DNA from 2 places in the Micrococcus sp. KRD012 genome. Region 2 is predicted to be linked to the other one. Evidence: riboswitches for the same ligand, from Rfam matches in the RefSeq annotation. Region 2 holds a riboswitch; the other holds the start of a gene.
What was found. Region 2 has a riboswitch for S-adenosylmethionine ahead of J1M37_RS05245 (bifunctional o-acetylhomoserine/o-acetylserine sulfhydrylase). Riboswitches for the same ligand answer to the same signal wherever they lie in the genome.
Positions count from the first base shown of each region.

Region 1: it holds a riboswitch for S-adenosylmethionine, as region 2 does, so the genes downstream of both, J1M37_RS00140 (flavin reductase family protein) here and J1M37_RS05245 (bifunctional o-acetylhomoserine/o-acetylserine sulfhydrylase) in region 2, are expected to answer to the same signal.

Region 1 is NZ_JABFBB010000001.1:26,913-32,385, forward strand. Features, by position in the region: gene J1M37_RS00125 (FMN-binding glutamate synthase family protein) at 1-1,920, shown strand, start outside; gene J1M37_RS00130 (MFS transporter) at 2,037-3,257, shown strand; gene J1M37_RS00135 (cold-shock protein) at 3,468-3,671, opposite strand; gene J1M37_RS00140 (flavin reductase family protein) at 3,910-4,434, opposite strand; SAM riboswitch class IV at 4,508-4,627, opposite strand; gene J1M37_RS11360 (hypothetical protein) at 4,821-5,435, shown strand.
Region 2 is NZ_JABFBB010000008.1:5,877-11,349, forward strand. Features, by position in the region: partial or broken gene J1M37_RS05235 (CPBP family intramembrane glutamic endopeptidase) at 1-352, shown strand, start outside; gene J1M37_RS05240 (VOC family protein) at 371-1,024, opposite strand; SAM riboswitch class IV at 1,188-1,303, shown strand; gene J1M37_RS05245 (bifunctional o-acetylhomoserine/o-acetylserine sulfhydrylase) at 1,434-2,801, shown strand; gene metX (homoserine O-acetyltransferase MetX) at 2,798-3,928, shown strand; gene J1M37_RS05255 (SGNH/GDSL hydrolase family protein) at 4,004-4,897, opposite strand; gene J1M37_RS05260 (alpha/beta hydrolase) at 4,978-5,473, shown strand, end outside.

The DNA of each region.
Region 1 (5,473 bases), on a different contig from region 2:
GGCGGCGCGTGGTGGGTGCTGGCGGTGCTCCTGGTGGCGCTGCTCGTGCTCGCCGTGTGGGACATGACCCAGAAGCGGCACGCGATCCTCCGCAACTACCCCGTGCTCGGCCACATGCGGTACCTGCTGGAGTCGATCCGCCCCGAGATCCAGCAGTACTTCATCGAGCGCAACTTCGACGGCAAGCCGTTCGACCGGGACACCCGCTCGATCGTCTACGCCCGTGCGAAGGGACTGGACAGCCACAAGGCGTTCGGCACCGAGCGGGACACCTCGGAGATCGGCTACGAGTTCCTGTTGCACTCCACCGCCCCGGTCAACCCGCCGGAGGAGCCCCCCACGGTGCGGATCGGCGGCCCGGACTGCCGCCAGCCCGTGGACATCTCGCTGATGAACATCTCGTCCATGTCCTTCGGCTCCCTCTCCGCCAACGCCGTGGTCGCCATGAACAAGGGCGCCGGCCTGGGGGGGTTCATCCACGAGACCGGCGAGGGCGGCCTCACCAAGTACCACCGCGGCAACGGCGCGGACCTGTTCTGGGAGATCGGCTCCGGCTACTTCGGCTGCCGCAACGAGGACGGCACCTTCAGCCCGGAGAAGTTCGCCGAGAAGGCGGTGCTGCCCGAGGTCAAGGGCATCACCATCAAGATCTCCCAGGGCGCGAAGCCCGGCCTGGGCGGCATGCTGCCCAAGGAGAAGATCTCCCCCGAGATCGCCGAGGCCCGCGAGATCCCGATGGACAAGGACTGCCTGTCCCCGGCGTCCCACTCCGCGTTCCGCACCCCGCGCGAGATGGTCAAGTTCATCGAGCAGCTCCGTGAGCTCTCGGACGGCAAGCCGATCGGCATCAAGTTCTGCGTGGGCTCCCGCGTGGACGTGCTGGCCATGACCAAGGCCATCTGGGAGGAGCGGATCGCCCCCGACTTCATCATCGTGGACGGCTCCGAGGGCGGCACCGGCGCCGCCCCGCTCGAGTACTCGGACCGCGTGGGCACCCCGCTGACCGAGGGCCTCATGCTCGTGCACAACGCGCTCGTGGGCACCGGCCTGCGCCACATGATCAAGCTCGGCGCGGCCGGCAAGGTCGCCACCGGTTCGGACATCGTCAGGCGTCTGATCCAGGGCGCGGACTTCACCATGTCCGCCCGCGCGATGATGATGGCCACCGGGTGCATCCAGGCGCAGAAGTGCCACACGAACGAGTGCCCCGTGGGGGTGGCCACGCAGGACCCGCGTCTGATGCGCGCCCTCGACGTGGAGGACAAGGGCAACCGCGTCTTCAACTACCACCGCCTGACCGTGCGCGAGGCCGTGCAGATCATGGCGTCCATGGGTCTGACGCATCCGTCCCAGCTGAACACCCGCATGCTGCGCCGACGCGTGGACCACCTGAGCACCCGCTCGTACGCGTCCATCTACCACTGGCTGCGCACGGACGAGCTGCTCAACGACCCGCCTGCCGGCTGGGCCATGGACTGGGAGGAGGCGGACGCGGACCACTTCGGCGAGCACGCCCGCGTGGACTACCTCACCGAGCGCGACCCCGAGTGGCGCTCCGAGCTGCTGATCCCGGGCCGCGAGGCGGGCGGCGCCCCCGTGCAGGGCTCCCCCATCTCCGGGACGGGCTCCACGCTGGTCGACGCCCGGCAGACCGAGTCCGTGCCGCTGACGACGTCGCCGATGCCGCGCGTCAGCTCGTTGGGTGAGGGTGAGTCGCTGTCCCCGCACGGCGGCCGTCGTCGGGCCCCGCAGGATCCGGCACCCGCCGCCACCGCCGGCGAGACGCCCACCGACGAGAACGAGGGCCTGCCGGCGGAGGCCGGCGAGCGGCCCGAGCGCCAGGACGGCGAGGAGGTCACCCAGCGGGGGACCACCGGCCGCGTCGAGGGCGAGCACCGCGGCGAGGGCCGCGTCGGCTGACCTGTCCCCGCAGTCACCCCCGCTTTCGAGGCGGGAAATCCACCTCACACGACGCCCCCGGGCGCCCATGAGATAGATTTCCCGCCTCGTCGCGTGAGGGGTCGTAGCCTGGGGCCGTGACCCTGCCCGCCCCCGCCGCTCGCCGCCCCTCCGCGGCCCTGCTGTGGGTGCTGCTGGCGGCGATGGGCGCCGGGCCCCTGTTCAACTACGGCGTCTCCGCCTCCTCCACGGTCGTGATGGAGCGGCTCGACGTCACCTCGGGCCAGCTCGGCACCGTGATGACGGTCGTGTTCGCGGCGGCCGCCGTCACCTCGCTCGGCCTCGGCCGGGCCGCCGACCGCCTGTCCGCCCGCGCACAGCTGAGCATCATCTTCGGCGGCACCGCCGCGGCGCTCGTGCTCGGCGCCGTCGCCCCGTCCCTGCCCGTGCTGTACGCGGCGGCCGCCGTGGCGGGCGTCACGCAAGCCATCTCCAACCCCACCACGAACCGGATCATCCGCACCGTGGTGCCGCCGGAGAGGCGCATCGGGTGGGTCGGGGTGAAGCAGTCCGGCGTGCAGGCGGCCCAGCTGGTCGGCGGCCTGTTCTTCCCGGCCGCGTCCCTCGCCCTCGGCTGGACGGGCGCCGCGCTGGGGGCCGCGGTGCTCATCGGGGCGCTCTGGGTGCTCGCCCTGGTCGCCGCCCCGCCGCTGCCCGGGGCGCCGCCGCCGGCCACCGGCCCCGTCGGCGGGCGACGACGGCGGGACACCTCGCCCCTGCCGGCCACGGTCTGGTTCTTCGCGGCGATCGCGTTCCTCACCGGCCTGGGCATGCAGGCCACGAACACCTACCTGCCGCTTTTCGCGGTCGAGACGCTGGGAATGACGCTCGTGGCCGGCGGCGCCGCGGCGGCCGTGTCCGGGGTGGTGGGGGTGCTCTCCCGGATCGGGTGGAGCCGGCGGATGAGCTCCGGAGACCGGCCCACCACCCTGCTGGCCGTGATCTGCCTGGGTGCGGTGGCCGGCGTCGCGGTGTTCCTCGCCGCGGACCTGCTGGACCTGCCGGCCCTGCTGTGGGTGGGCGCCGCGGTGCACGGCCTGACGGTGCTGGGCGCCAACGTGGTGATCAACGCGGGCCTGTTGAGCGAGGTGCCGGCCGAGCGGCTGGGCCGTGCGACCGGGGCGAACTCGATGGGCATGTACGCCGGCTTCGCCCTGGGCCCGCTGCTGATGGGCCTGCTGCGCGACGTCACGGGCGACTACCGGGCCGGCTTCGCGGTCGTCGCGGCCGGGTATCTGCTGGCCCTGGGCGTGGTGCTGCTGCTGCGTCGCCACGTGGGTCGGCGGGGCGCGGCCTGACGCGCAGGGCCAGGACGAGGCCCACCCCGGAGGACCGCGCCTCAGCGACATCACCGCAGTGCAGCCCTGCGGTGATGTCGCAGCGCCGCGGTCGAACGGGCGTACGGCGGAGTGCGGCGCAGTGCGCGGCGGGGCGTGGACGCCTGACACACGACGACGCCCCCGGTCCGTGCGGACCGGGGGCGTCGGAAGCCGTGCGTCAGGCGAAGATCAGAGCTTCGTCACGTTGGCGGCCTGGAGGCCCTTGGGGCCGTCCTGGGTCTCGAACTCGACGCGGTCGTTCTCCTGGAGCTCCTTGAAGCCCCCGCCCTGGATGGCGGAGAAGTGCACGAACACGTCCGCGGAGTTGTCCTCGGGGGCGATGAAGCCGTAGCCCTTCTCAGCGTTGAACCACTTGACAGTACCGACAGCCATGATGGTGTCCTTTCGATGTGCCCCCGCGGTGCGGTGGCGGTGTTGGACCGCGGCCCGGATGTGGGACGCGGGTGAAGCGGCGAGACTGAACCGCTTGCCCAACACTCATCGACGCCGGCGATGCCGGGCTGACGAGCAGTGAAGATGGCGGGATACAGCTTGATCAACTTCAGGCTCCATCATTGCACGGATCTCGCCGACCGGGAACCAGGGGCCCGATTGTTCACCTGGAGTTCGCTCAGAGCGCGCGCAGGCCGTGGAAGAGATTGCGGTGCAGGGCGGCCGGGGGAGCGGCGTCCGTGTGATCCGCCAAGGCCGTCACCTCCAGCAGCACCACCGTGTGGTCGCCCGCCGGGACCTCGGCGTGCACCCGCGTCTCGAGCCAGAGCGAGGAGCCCCCGATCAGCAGGGCGTCGTGCGGGCTGCGGTGCACGTCGAGACCGGCGAAGCGGTCGCCCTCGCGGGAGGCCAGCTGGCGGCACAGCGGCGTCTGGTCCGCCGCGAGCAGGGAGACGCCGATCGCCCCGGCCCGGCGCAGGCGCGGCCAGGTGCGGGAGCTGTTCTGCGCGGAGAAGGACACGAGGGCCGGCTCCCAGGAGATGCCCACGCCGAAGGAGGAGGAGACCATCACCTCGGGGACGCCGTCGGCGAGGCCTGCCAGCGCGACGACCCCGGTGGGGAAGGCCGAGAGGCCGGAACGGAGGTTGCCGAGGGACAGGTCGGTGTCCCACGCGGCGGTGTGGGGTTCGTGGGTCAGGGTCATGGCGCGCGTCCTCTTCCGATGACTGACGCGGCTCCGCAGACGGCGGGAACGCGGATCGCCCGGATCCGCGGAGGCGCGGTACTTGCCCGCCGGGGTGTCCGAGGGGCCGAATCATCACCTGGAGCACCCCACTACTGCGTGAGAGGGTTGCCGTCCCGCCGGCCAGGGCCGTGAATGACGGGAACTCGTGATTCTGGGGCCAGCCTACGGAGGGGTCCGTGGGGTGGTCAAAGCGCGGCGGTCGCGCGGCGTCATCCGAGCTGCCCGATGTGATGCTTGACACACCGCGCATCGCCGGCCAGGATCAAGCCACTCGAGAGGGGGGAGCTCGAGACCGCGGCCTCCGGCCCCGCAGTCGGTTCTCCGAGAGGGACCGGATCATGCGGATGGACATCGAGAAGAAGCTCGCGGCATTGTCGACCGCCGTGGTCGTCGCGGCTCTCCTCGGTACCGCCATTTCGGGATGCTCCGCTTCCCAGGGCAGCGTCTCCTCCACCGCGAATGCTTCCACCGCTGCGGCGTCCTCCGTCACCCCGACGTCAGCGGCCCCCTCGGCAACCGGGTCGGCCTCCGCCACCGGTTCGTCCGCGTCGTCGCCCGCCGGTGAAGAAGCACTCCCCGCCGCGCTGTTCGAGGAGGACGGGATGACGTTGGTCGAGTACACGCGCCGGCATCCGGATGCGGACCATCTCGACCCGGAGAAGGAGTCCGTCCTGGAGGAGGCGGTCGGGACGGGCACACAGCAGATCACCGTGGACGCTCAACAGGGTGCGGTCCTTCGGGTCATCGTGTTGTGTCCTTCGGATGCCACCGGTGAGACGGAGATCCTGACCTCACGGGGTGGCGGGGGAACGAAGACCTGGATGGCCGGATCGGAGGCGCTGTGCGGCGGCTGGTCGGCGGCGACTCCCCCCGTGGATGAGGCGGGGCCGATGACGTTCACCGTCACGGTGGACAATGACAAGCCGTTCCGGATGGTGCTGACCGCACCCTCCGCATGAGGCCGCCATCACGACGGCGGATGACGGCGCGGGGAGGA
Region 2 (5,473 bases):
CATCGTGGGCGCCTGGCTCGTCGACCGGCTCGGGTATCTGCAGCGGCTGCGCGCCGCGGGCCTGGCGCGCGATCCGGCGCCGGCCGTGCCGTCGTCGTGGGTGAGCGCCGAGGGGCTGTACCTGCCGCCCCGCGCGGCCGTCGTGATGCTCGCCCTCGCGCTGCTGCGCGGGGCGTACCACCTGTACCAGGGGATCGGGCCGGGCGTGGGCAACGCCCTGATGGGCGCGGTGTTCGCGCTCGTGTTCCTGCGGGTGCGCCGGGTGATGCCGCTGGTCATCGCGCACGCGCTGCTGGACGCCGTCGGGTTCGTCGGCTACCCGCTGCTGGCGCGGGCGGGGCTGCTCGGCTGAGCGGCCCCGCGTCCGCGCTCAGAGCGTGATCTCACCCTTCGGGGTGCGGAAGGTGACCGAGACGATGCCCGGGGTGCCGGAGGGCGCGACGTACTCGATGTTCACGTCCTGGACCTGGCCGTCCTCGTCCTCGCCGCCCAGCCACTCGGCGAGGCGCTCGGGGGAGCCGGCGATGTTCAGGTGCTCGATGGTGGCCTGCGGCTCGGCCGCCTGCGAGGGGTGCATGTCCTCCTGACCGTCGGCCCAGCGCAGGATGTACGGCAGCTGCGGGTCCGCGAGGGTGCCCTTGATGCCGATCTGCCGCCAGGACAGCTCGCGGCCGTCCGGGAAGCGACGGTTGCCGGGGACGGCCTCGCGGCCGAGGCGGCGCTCGAACCGGCCGATGTCCGGGGTGGCCACGGCCCAGCTCATCCAGCCGCCGCCCTGCTCGGTGCGGGCGCGCACGAGCTGGCCGAACGGTGCGCTGAGGGAGGCCGGGTGGTCCAGGGCCTCGACGACCTCCAGATACTGCCCCTCCGTCATGGGGAAGAGCGCGTTCTGGGTGCCGAAACGTGGGTGGACACCGCCCTTGATCCGCTCGATGCCCAGCGTCTCGGCGATGCGGGCGACCGTGGCGTCCAGGCCCTCGGGGCCGGCGGCGTAGGACACGTGGTCCATGCGACAGGTGTGCACTGCGCTGTTCCTCTCCGTTCCCGGGCTGCCCCGGGGATTGACCTGGTGCGAGTCGGGGGGCGTCGAGCCCTTGACGGGTCGAGCGCCCCCGTGCGGAGAGCGTATCCGCGTGTGACACGCGTGACGAAATCGTGGCGGGGCGGCGGGCTACACTCGGAGGCACGGTCACGAGAGTCAGCAACAGGCCCCGGCATGCTGACCGGCAACCCTCCTTCCGCGGTGGGGTGCCCCGGGTGACGACCAGGCCGGCCCCACAACGGACGCCGGCAAGCGCGGGCCGATCCCACGGCCCCTCTCGACGGCGCCGGGTCATCTCCGGCACCTCGACGACGTCGGTCCCCGGAGCGGCACGTCGGCCGGCGGGCGGGGCGGCCGGGTCCGGCCCCTGAACCCCTCAGGAGGGTCTGCCATGACCGACCAGCCCACCCCGACCCCCGACGCCTGGGGCTTCTCCACCGCGCAGGTCCACGCGGGCGTCGCCGTCGGCCAGCACGCCTTCGGTGCGACCGCCCTGCCGATCTTCCAGACCACCTCGTACGACTTCCCGTCCGCCCAGGTGGCCGCGGACCGGTTCGCGCTCAAGGACCTCGACCCGCTCTACACCCGCATCGGCAACCCGACGCAGGGCCCGGTGGAGGAGAAGATCGCCGCGCTCGAGGGCGGTGTGGGCGCGCTGCTGCTGGCCTCCGGTCAGGCGGCGACGACGCTCGCGATCCTCAACCTCGCCGGCGCCGGCGACCACGTGGTCGCCTCGGCCAGCCTCTACGGCGGCACGCAGAACCTGTTCAAGCACACCCTCGCCAAGGTCGGCGTCGAGACGACGTTCGTGACCGACCCGGACGACCTCGAGTCCTGGCGCGCCGCCGTCCGGCCGAACACCAAGGCGTTCTTCGGCGAGACCCTCGGCAACCCGCGCGGGGACGTCCTGGACGTGCGCGCCGTCGCCGACGCAGCCCACGAGGCCGGCGTGCCGCTGATCGTGGACAACACGCTGGCCACCCCGTACCTGCTGCGGCCCATCGAGCACGGCGCCGACGTCGTCACCCACTCCGCCACGAAGTACCTCGGCGGGCACGCCGCGGCCATCGCGGGCGTGATCGTCGACGCCGGCACGTTCGACTACGCGCAGCACGCCGAGCGGTACCCCGGCTTCAACGAGCCGGACGAGTCGTACCACGGCCTCGTCTACGCGCGGGACCTCGGGGTGGGCTCGCCGCTCGGCGCCAACCTGGCCTTCATCCTCAAGGCGCGCGTGCAACTGCTGCGCGACTACGGCTCGGCCATCTCCCCGTTCAACGCGTTCCTGGTGAACCTCGGCCTGGAGACCCTGTCCCTGCGCATGGAGCGGCAGGTGGCCAACGCGGCCGCCGTCGCGCGCTGGCTCGAGGGCCGCGACGACGTCGAGCACGTGGTCTACGCCGGCCTGGAGTCCAGCCCGTGGCACGAGCGCGCCCAGCGCTACCTGCCGAAGGGCGCGGGCGCGTTCGTCTCCTTCGAGATCGCGGGCGGCCGCGAGGCCGGGGCCGCGTTCGTGGACGGGCTCACCCTGCACCACCACGTGGCCAACATCGGCGACGTCCGCTCGCTCGTGGTGCACCCGGCCTCGACCACCCACTCCCAGCTCACCGACGACGAGCAGCGCGCCGCCGGCGTCACCCCCGGCCTGGTGCGGCTCTCGCTCGGCGTGGAGGACATCGAGGACATCCTCGCCGACCTCGAGCGCGGCTTCGCGGCCGCCGCTCGCCGCGGCGACGACGACGCGGGGGAGCGGGCATGACCGCCGTTGCCACGCGTCCGTCGCGCACCGCGCTGCCCCGCGGCGGCCGCCACCGTCTGCGGGTCGGCGAGCTGCGCACCGAGACCGGCGGGCTGCTGCCCGACGTCGAGCTGACCTACGAGACCTGGGGCACCCTCGCCGCCGACGGCTCCAACGCCGTGCTCGTGCTGCACGCCCTCACCGGCGACGCGCACGTGGCCGCGCACGAGGAGGACCCGACGCCGGGCTGGTGGGACGCCCTCGTCGGCCCGGGCCGCGCCGTGGACACGGACCGGTGGTTCGTGGTCGCCCCCGCCATGATCGGCGGCTGCCACGGCTCCACCGGGCCCTCGACGCCGGCCCCCGACGGGCGGCCCTGGGGCTCCCGGTTCCCGTTCCTCACGCTGCGGGACGCGGTCGAGGCCGAGCGGCGCCTGGCCGACCACCTCGGGATCGGCGCCTGGCGTGCCGTGATCGGCGGATCGATGGGCGGGGCCCGCGCCCTCGAGTGGGCCGCGACCCACCCCGCGCGCGTCGCCGGGGTGGGCGTGCTGGCCGCCACCGCGGCCTCCTCCGCCGACCAGATCGCGTGGGGGCAGGCGCAGACCGCGGCCATCCGCCTCGACCCGGACTTCCAGGGCGGCGACTACTACCCCGGCCCCGGCCCCGTGGCCGGCCTGGGCATCGCCCGGCGCATCGCCCACACCACCTACCGCACGGCCGGCGAGCTCGGCCAGCGGTTCGGCCGGGAACCGCAGGGCGTCGAGGACCCGTTCGGCGCCGTCGTCGGGGTGCCCGGCGGGCGCGGGCGCTATGCCGTGGAGTCCTACCTGGACCACCAGGCGGCCAAGCTCGCCGACCGGTTCGACGCGAACTCCTACCTCGTGGTCACCGAGGCCCTCATGGGCCACGACGTCGGGCGCGGGCGCGGCGGCGTGGCGGCGGCGCTCGCGGACTACCGGGGCCGGGCGTTCGTGGCCGCCGTCGACTCGGACCGGCTCTACCTGCCGGCCGAGTCCGAGGCGCTCGCGGCGGCGCTGCCCGCGCGGCCGCCGGTGCACACGATCGCCTCGCCCATCGGCCACGACGGGTTCCTCACCGAATACGGCCAGGTGGCCGACACGCTGAAGCGCACCCTCGCCCTCTGAACTTTCGTTCGGGAAACGGCGGCGTGTCGCGGCACTGTCGTTCGGGAAACGGCCACCGGTCCCCGCCGGCCGGGCTCAGGGCTCGACGATGTCCAGCGGCTCGGTGTGGTCCGAGCCCTGCGGCATCGGCGCGCCGAAGAGCGGCTCGGGGACGGGGCGCTTGGCCGTGACGCCGTCGCCGGAGGAGACGCCGCGGAGGCGGCGGACCACCCACGGCGCCAGGTGCGTGCGCACCCATGCGGCGTCCGACGCGCGGGCCGCGCGCCACGTGCGCGGCGCCGGCGGGGAGAGGCGCAGGTGCTCGAGGCCGTGCTCCACGCCGAGGGTGTCCAGCACCATCGCGGCGATCGTGTGGTGGCCGAGCGCAGAGAAGTGCAGGCGGTCCTCGGCCCACATCTCCCGCCGGGCGAGGTCCTTGAGCGACCACATGTCCGGCACCAGCGCGTCGTGCCGCAGCGCGATGGTGCGCACGTTCTCGTTGTAGATCGCCACGGTGCCGCGGATGCGGCCGATGACGGGCGTGCCCTTCACGTCGGTCGCGTTGAACAGCAGCACGGTGGCGCCGTCGGAGGCCAGACGCTCGACGACGGCGTCCAACCGGACCGCGATCTCGTCCGGGTCCGCGCCGCGCAGGATGTCGTTGCCGCCCGCGCAGACGCTGATGAGGTCCGGCCGCAGGGCGAGCGCCGGCTCCACCTGGTCCTCGGCGATCTGGTCCAGCAGCTTCCCGCGGACCGCCAGGTTGGCGTAGGCCAGGTCCTCGCCGGGCGGCGTCAGGCGGGAGAGCTCCTCGGCCAGGCGGTCGGCCCAGCCGCGGTGGTAGCCGGGACGGTCCGGGTCCGGGTCGCCGATGCCCTCGGAGAACGAGTCCCCGATGGCGACGTAGCGGCGCCACGGATGGGCGGCGGGGTCGTCGACCGGGGTCGCGTCGGAGGCGTGCGGAGGCTGGGAGGAGGATGGGTTACCCACGGGTAGGATTCTGCCCACGTCGCGCGGGAGGGGTCAACCTCCGGGAGGGGCCGACCGTGCCGCTCGCTAGGCTGGCGGACGTGAACGCGAACCCCACCCCCGCCGTCGAGCCCGTCGTCCGCTGGTCCCGCCCCGAGGGCGAGCGCACCGAGGACCTGCTGATCGTCCTGCACGGCTACGGCGCGAACGAGGACGACCTGTTCGGCCTCGTCCCGCACCTGCCCGAGCACGTCACGGTGGCCGCCGTCCGCGCGCCCCTGCCCCTGCAGCCGGGCTCCCACGCCTGGTTCCCGCTCTCCCAGGACCCCGTCACGGGCGAGCTGGGCTCCACCGCCGAGCCGGTCCGCGAGGCCGTCGAGGCCCTGCACGCCTGGGTGCAGGCGGTGCGCGGGGACTTCCGCACCGTCTCCCTGCTCGGCTTCTCGCAGGGCATGGCGATGGCCACGTCGCTGCTGCGCCTGGACCCGGAGGCCTACGCGTGCACCGTGGCGCTGTCCGGCTTCGTGGTGGACCCGGAGCTCACCGAGCCGCGGCTGCGCGAGCTGTTCACCCGCGACGACGACGTCGCCCGCGTCC